2 regions of the Micromonospora sp. TSRI0369 genome follow, and region 1 is predicted to be linked to the other one. Evidence: predicted binding sites of a transcription regulator. Region 1 holds the regulator's gene; the other holds the start of a gene.
What was found. The regulator HrcA, encoded in region 1, represses chaperone genes, less so after heat shock. The targets are predictions, from matches to a motif close to GGTTNGCACNCTCNNNNNGAGNGTGCNAACC.
Positions count from the first base shown of each region.

Region 2: a site for HrcA is predicted at 2,278-2,308, ahead of groES (co-chaperone GroES). Genes of this name have one in related genera too.

Region 1 covers NZ_LIVU01000018.1:23,141-26,811, forward strand. Annotated here, with positions in the region: gene AMK25_RS30630 (16S rRNA (uracil(1498)-N(3))-methyltransferase) at 1-444, opposite strand, end outside; gene dnaJ (molecular chaperone DnaJ) at 446-1,591, opposite strand; gene hrcA (heat-inducible transcriptional repressor HrcA) at 1,665-2,687, opposite strand; gene AMK25_RS30645 (DUF4870 domain-containing protein) at 2,919-3,575, shown strand; gene hemW (radical SAM family heme chaperone HemW) at 3,615-3,671, opposite strand, start outside.
Region 2 covers NZ_LIVU01000004.1:314,151-317,821, forward strand. Annotated here, with positions in the region: gene groL (chaperonin GroEL) at 113-1,759, opposite strand; gene groES (co-chaperone GroES) at 1,830-2,144, opposite strand; gene AMK25_RS14385 (THUMP-like domain-containing protein) at 2,400-3,632, shown strand.

The DNA of each region.
Region 1 (3,671 bases):
CACCACCGGCAGCCACGGGCGGCGGGCCTGCTTGGCTGCCTCCCGGGCGGTGGCCACCCACTTCTGGCGGGCCCGTACGCCCCGGTCGCCGCGCCACTGCGCCACCGAGCGGGACGCCGCCCAGGGCACGATCTCGTCCACCCCGACCTCGGTCATCGCCTGCACCGCCAGTTCACCCCGGTCGCCCTTGGCGATGCCCTGCACCACGACCAGCCGGGGGACGGGCGCGTCCGCGTACCCCCGGCTGGTGACGCGCAGGTCGAGCGTGCCCCGGCCGACGGCGGTGACCACCGCGGCGGCGGTGCCGCCCCGGCCGTCGGCGAGCAGCAGTTCCTCACCGGCGCGCAGCCGCTGCACGGTGGCCGCGTGATGGCCCTCCGGGCCGTCCAGCGTCAGCGTGTCACCGGTGGGCAGCGCCTCGACCAGGAACAGCGGGGCGGACACCTCAGGCGTGCCCGTTGAAGGCGTCGCGCATCCGGGAGAAGAAGCCGCCCTGCTTGCTCAGCTCGGCGACCTCCTCGCCGCGGGTCTTGGCGAAGTCGCGCAGCATCCGCTCCTGGTCGGCGTCGAGCTTGGTCGGGGTACGCACGTCAAGGTGCACGTAGAGGTCGCCCCGGCCGGTGCCGCGCAGGTGCGGTACGCCCCGGGCGCGCAGCCGCAGCGTGCTGCCGGGCTGGGTGCCGGGCTTGACGTCGACAGCTTCCTCGCTGTCGAGCGTCTTGATGGTCAGCCGGGTGCCGAGCGCGGCGGCGGTCATCGGCACGGTGACCCGGCAGTGCAGGTCGTCGCCCTTGCGGGAGTAGACGTCGTGCGGCCGCTCGTGGATCTCCACGTAGAGGTCGCCGGCGGTGCCACCACCCGGGCCGACCTCGCCCTGCTGGGCCAGGCGGATCCGCATGCCGTCCTCGACGCCGGCCGGAATCTTGACGGTCAGCGAGCGGCGGGTACGCACCCGGCCCTCACCGGCGCAGGTCGGGCAGGGGTGCGGGATGGTGGTGCCGTAGCCCTGGCAGACGGTGCACGGGCGGGCGGAGACCACCTGGCCGAGGAACGTGCGCTGCACCGACTGCACCTCGCCCCGGCCACCGCACGCCTCGCAGGTGGCCAGGTGGGTGCCGGCGGCGGTGCCGGCGCCGGAGCAGGTGGTGCAGAGCACCGCGGTGTCGACGGTGATCGGCGCCTCGACGCCGAACGCGGTCTCGTTGAGGTCCAGTTCCAGGCGCAGGATCGCGTCCGCGCCGGGCCGGGTGCGCGGCCGGGGACCCCGGCTGCCGCCCGCCGCGCCGCCGAAGAACGCGTCCATGATGTCCTGGAAGCCGACGAACGGACCGGCGCCGCCGGGCCCGCCCGGGCCGCCCATGCCACCGCCGCCGGGGGCGAGCGGGTCGCCGCCGAGGTCGACGATCTGCCGTTTCCGGTCGTCCGAGAGGACCTCGTACGCGGCGTTGATGTCCTTGAACTTCTCCTGGGCCTCCGGGTCCGGATTGACGTCCGGGTGGTACTGCCGCGCCAGCTTGCGGTAGGCGCGCTTGATCTCGTCGTCGGAGGCGTCCCGGCTCACACCGAGAATGCCGTAGTAGTCCCTGGCCACTGCGTTAGGTGTCCTCATGTTCGTCTCGCGTCGCTCCGGTCGTCGGCCGCAACCGGCCGTCGGCCCTGACTGGTCAGTTCTGGGCCAGCAGTTCGCCCACGTAGCGTGCCACGGCCCTCACCATGGCGATATTGCCGGGGTAGTCCATCCGGGTCGGCCCGAGCACGCCGAGCCCACCGACGATCGTGCTGCCCGGTCCGTAGCCGGTGCTGACCACCGAGGCGGCCCGCAGGTTGTCGAACTCGTTCTCGTCGCCGATCAGCACGCGGGTGGTGCTCGGCTCCGTCTCGCCGATCAGTTTGAGCAGCACTACCTCTTCTTCGAGCGCCTCCAGGATCGGCCGCAGCGAGCCCTGGAAGTCGAGCAGGCCGCCCCGGGTGAGGTTGGCCTGCCCAGCCAGCGCGAGGCGCTCCTCGTGCCGTTCCACGAGCGTCTCCAGCAGCACCGTGGAGAGCGTGGTCATGGCCGGGCGCAGATGCGGCGCGGACTCGTCCACCAGCGCCTGCACCAGCGGCGGCGTCTCGGAGAGCTGGCTGCCGACGAGCTTCTCGTTCACCAGCCGGCGCAGGTCGGTCACGTCGTCGGCGGGAACCGGGGCGGGCAGCTCGACGAGCCGCTGCTCGACCCGGCCGGTGTCGGCGATCATGACGACCATCAGCCGGGTGGTGGAGATCGGCACCAGTTCCAGGTGACGCACCTTGGACCGGGCCAGGCTCGGGTACTGCACCACGGCGACCTGCCGGGTGAGCTGGGCGAGCAGCCGGACCGTGCGGTGCACCACGTCGTCGAGGTCGACCGCGCCGACCAGGAAGCGCTCGATGGCCCGCCGCTCGGCCGGGCTGAGCGGCTTGACCCGGGAGAGCCGGTCCACGAAGAGGCGGTAGCCGCGGTCGGTGGGCACCCGGCCGGCGCTGGTGTGCGGCTGCCGGATGTAGCCCTCTTCCTCCAGCACCGCCATGTCGTTGCGCACTGTCGCCGGGGAGACGCCGAGCTGGTGCCGCTCGACCAGGGCCTTGCTACCCACCGGTTCCTGCGTGGCGACGTAGTCCTCGACGATCGCGCGCAGCACGGCGAGTTTGCGGTCGTCGAGACCCATGTCCCCACCTCCTGACACACCTCGGCCGGGCCGGCACGCGGCATCCGCCGGGCGGCTGGCACTCGACTGTAGCGAGTGCCAGTCTACGTCGGCACCCCCACCGATGCGATGATCGCCCGACGGACCTGCGGTGCGGCCCACCACACCATGGGCCAAGCCAGACCGAACAGCCGGTCACGCTGGGTCTGTGTCGCTCTGGTGCCGCTTGCCCGGTGGCCCTACCGTGACGGCATGACTGAACCTCCTCGCCCTCCCGGAGCAGGGGACTCCGGCCCCCAGCCCGACCCGTCGGCGCCCTACGGCTCCGGCGAGCCGCCCACCGCTCCACTGTCCGGCGCGCCGGGCGCGGGCGGGTATCCCCCGCCCGGTGACTATCCGCCCCCGGGCGGCTACCCGCCTCCGGGCGGGCAACCCCCGCCGGGCGACTACCCGCCCCCTGGTGGTTACCCCCCGCCGGGCGGCACGCCGGGCTACGGCGCCGGCTATCCCGGCGGTGGCGGCTATCCCGGTGGTGGCGGCTACGGCTCGGCCGGGTACGCCAACAACGACGAGAAGACCTGGGCGCTCGTCGCGCACTTCGGTGGCGCCGCCGGTGTCATCGTCGGCGGCGGCCTGCTCGGCTGGGTCGCCCCGCTGATCGCGCTGATGACCCGTGGTCAGCAGTCGCCGACCGTCCGCGCCCACTCCGTGGCGGCGCTGAACTTCCAGATCACCTGGGCCATCGCCGGCGTGCTGGCCTGGGTGCTCACGTTCGTCACCTGCGGGATCCTGTTCTTCATCCCGATGCTGGTCTGGCTGGTGCCGCTGATCTTCGGGATCATCGGTGGGATCAAGGCCAACGAGGGTGTGCTCTACCGCTACCCGATGAGCTACAGCTTCAGCAAGTGACATCGCCGGTCGGCCGAGGGGGCGGCCGACCGGCCCCGGTCACGGCAGCAGGTCGCGTACCACCGCGTCGGCCAGCAGCCGGCCGCGCAGCGTCAG
Region 2 (3,671 bases), on a different contig from region 1:
GGGACTGCTGCCAATTCCGTCAGCGTTCCGTAAGGGGACCCGGCCCGGGAAAGCCGTCAGGGCACACCACCGGGTCGGCGGTGTGCCCTGACGTCGAGCCGTACTCCTCGGGTCAGAAGCCCGGGCCGTGCTGGTGGCCGTGACCGTGCGAGTGGCCGTGGCCACCGGCGCCGGCCGGCTCCGGCTCGGCCGGCTTCTCCACCACGAGGCTCTCGGTGGTGAGCAGCAGGCCGGCGATCGAGGCGGCGTTGCTGACCGCGTTGCGGGTCACCTTCACCGGGTCGATGATGCCGGACTTGGCCAGGTCGACGTACTCGCCGGTGGCGGCGTCGAGGCCGTGGCCCCAGTCCTTGCCGACGACCTTCTGCACCACCACGTAGCCGTCGTGGCCGGCGTTCTGGGCGATCCAGCGCAGCGGCTCGACGAGCGCCTTGCGCACGATCGAGACGCCGACCTTCTCGTCACCGGTGAAGCCCAGGTCGTCGTCGAGCGCCGGCAGGATCTGGGCCAGGGCGGCGCCGCCACCCGGGACCGTACCCTCCTCGACCGCGGCCTTGGTCGCGGCGATGGCGTCCTCGATGCGGTGCTTGCGCTCCTTCATCTCGACCTCGGTGGCCGCGCCGACCTTGATCACGGCGATGCCGCCGGAGAGCTTCGCCAGACGCTCGGCCAGCTTCTCCCGGTCCCACTCCGAGTCGGACGCCTCGATCTCCTTGCGGATCTGGGCGACCCGGTCGGCGACCTCGGAGGCCTGCCCGCCACCGTCGACGACAGTGGTGTTCTCCTTGTCGACCACGACGCGGCGGGCGGTGCCGAGCACCTCCAGGCCGACCTGGTCGAGCTTGTAGCCCAGCTCCGGGGCGACCAGCTCGGCGCCGGTCAGGATCGCCATGTCCTGGAGCATCGCCTTGCGGCGGTCGCCGAAGCCGGGGGCCTTGACCGCGCAGACCTTGACGGTCTTGCGCAGCGCGTTGACCACGAGCGTCGACAGGGCCTGGCCCTCGACGTCCTCGGCGACGATGAGCAGCGGCTTGTTGTTCTGGAGGACCTTCTCCAGCAGCGGCAGCAGCTCCTCGATGGCCGAGATCTTCTGCGTGGTGATCAGGATGTACGGGTCCTCCAGGACCGCCTCCTGCGCCTCCAGGTCGGTGACGAAGTTCGGCGAGATGAAGCCCTTGTCGAACTGGAGACCCTCGGTCACCTCCAGCTCGGTGATGAGCGCGGAGCCCTCCTCGACGGTGATGACACCGTCGCGGCCGACCTTCTCCATCGCCTCGGCGATCAGCTCGCCGATGGCGGCGTCCTGCGCGGAGATGGTCGCCACGTTCGCGACCGACTCCTTGCTGGAGACCTCGACGGCCTTGCCGAGCAGCGCCTCGGAGACCTTGGCGGCCGCCGCGTCGATGCCCCGCTTCAGGCCGGTCGGGTTGGTGCCTGCGGCCACGTTGCGCAGGCCCTCGCGGACCATGGCCTGGGCCAGCACGGTGGCGGTGGTGGTCCCGTCGCCGGCGACGTCGTTGGTCTTGGTCGCCACCTCCTTGACCAGCTGCGCGCCGAGGTTCTCGTACGGGTTGGTGAGCTCGATCTCCTTGGCGATGGTCACGCCGTCGTTGGTGATCGTGGGCACACCGAACTTCTTGTCCAGGACGACGTTGCGCCCGCGCGGGCCGAGGGTGACCTTGACCGTGTCCGCGAGGGCGTTGACACCGTGCTCCAGCAGGTGCCGGGCATCGTCCGAGAAGCTGAGGATCTTCGCCATCAGTATCCCTTCGAAGCGACGTTGCCCCGGCCCGGCGAGCCGGACCGGGGCAACGACACTGATCGGTTGCTTACTTCTCGATGACCGCGAGGACGTCGCGGGCGGAGAGCACCAGGTACTCCTCGCCGGCGTACTTGACCTCGGTGCCGCCGTACTTCGAGTAGAGGACGGTGTCGCCGACCTTCACGTCGATCGGCACGCGGTTGCCCTTGTCGTCGATCCGGCCCGGGCCGACAGCGAGGACGGTGCCCTCCTGCGGCTTCTCCTTGGCGGTGTCGGGGATCACGATGCCCGAGGCGGTGGTGGTCTCGGCCTCGTTCGCCTGGACCACGATGCGGTCCTCGAGCGGCTTGATCGCAACCTTGGTCGCGGTAGTCACGGGCATACCCTCCCGGGTACTTGGTGTCGTTGCCGGCCGGCGTGCCGACCAGCGTCAATCTGCCACATGCCACCGGGCGGGGCCGTCGTCGCGGGTGCCGGTCCGCCTGGCGCTCAACCCCCGGGCACCAGGGCCCGGGCGTTGGCACCCTCAGGGTGAGAGTGCTAATCGCAGGTTATTCCTCGGCTAGCACTCCGTCAAGGAGAGTGCCAACGCGTCGCCCTCCGTGTCGCGCCGGAAACGAGCCGGGACAATGGGCGCGTGGATCTCGACCAGCTCGCCGCGCTGCGTACCCCCGAGGGGTCGGCCGCGCTGGCCGCGGCCGGTCGGGTGGCCGGCGGCGACCCGCTGGCGGCGGCCGCCGCGCTGCGCTCGGCCGGGATTCCGGGCGACCTCGCCGCCGCCGCGCTGACCCAGGCGGAGCTGCGCCGCCGCGCGGTCGGCAAGTTCGGCGCGGGCGCCGACGGGATGTTCCTCACCCGGTCCGGGCTGGAGCAGGCCACCCGCGGGGTGGTCGCCGACCGGCGGGCCGCGCGGCTGCGCGCCGCGGGCGTGACCACCCTCGCCGACCTGGGTTGCGGCCTGGGCGCCGACGCGCTCGCCGCCGCCCGCGCCGGGATCCGGGTGTACGCGGTGGAGGCCGACCCGCTCACCGCCGCGATGGCCGCCGCGAACGCCGGGGCCGCCGGGCTGGCGGAACTGGTGACCGTCGAGTGCGGCGACGCCACGGCGTTCGACGTGAGCCGGGTCGACGGCGCGTTCTGCGATCCGGCGCGGCGGCGGGCCGGCACCGGGCGGCGCGTCTTCGACCCGAGGGCCTACTCACCGCCGTGGGACTTCGTCACCGGCCTGGCCGCGCGGGTGCCGCGCACAGTGGTGAAGGTGGCGCCAGGGCTGGACCACGCGCTGATCCCGGCCGGCGCCGAGGCGGAGTGGGTGAGCGTGGACGGCGACCTGGTCGAGGCGGCGCTGTGGTGCGGCGAGCTGGCCGGCGTCCCCCGCCGCGCCACACTGCTGCGCGAGAAGGAAGGGCCCCTTCTTAACGCCTCCGGCATTAAAAGGGTCCCTTCCTATCACCTCACCGGCACCGGGGCGGCCGAGGCGCCGGTGGGGCCGGTCCGGCGGTTCCTGTACGACCCGGACCCGGCCGTGGTGCGCGCGCACCTGGTCGCCGAGCTGGCCACGGACCTCGACGCCACGCTCGCCGACCCGTCGATCGCCTACCTGTACGCCGACGAGGCCCGGCCCACCCCGTTCGCCCGCTGCCTGGAGATCACCGACGTGCTGCCGTTCTCGCTGAAGCGGCTGCGCGCCCTGCTGCGGGAGCGCCGGGTCGGCCGGGTCGAGATCCGCAAGCGCGGCTCGGCGCTGGAGCCGGAGAAGCTGCGCCGTGACCTGCGACTCTCCGGTGACGCGGCGGCGGACCTGGTGCTTACCCGGGTCGCGGGCGACCCCACGGTGCTCGTCTGCCGGCCGGTCCCGGCCGGCGGCTGACCGCGGTTTCGGCTCGCGGCCGGCCGACGACCGGGCTAG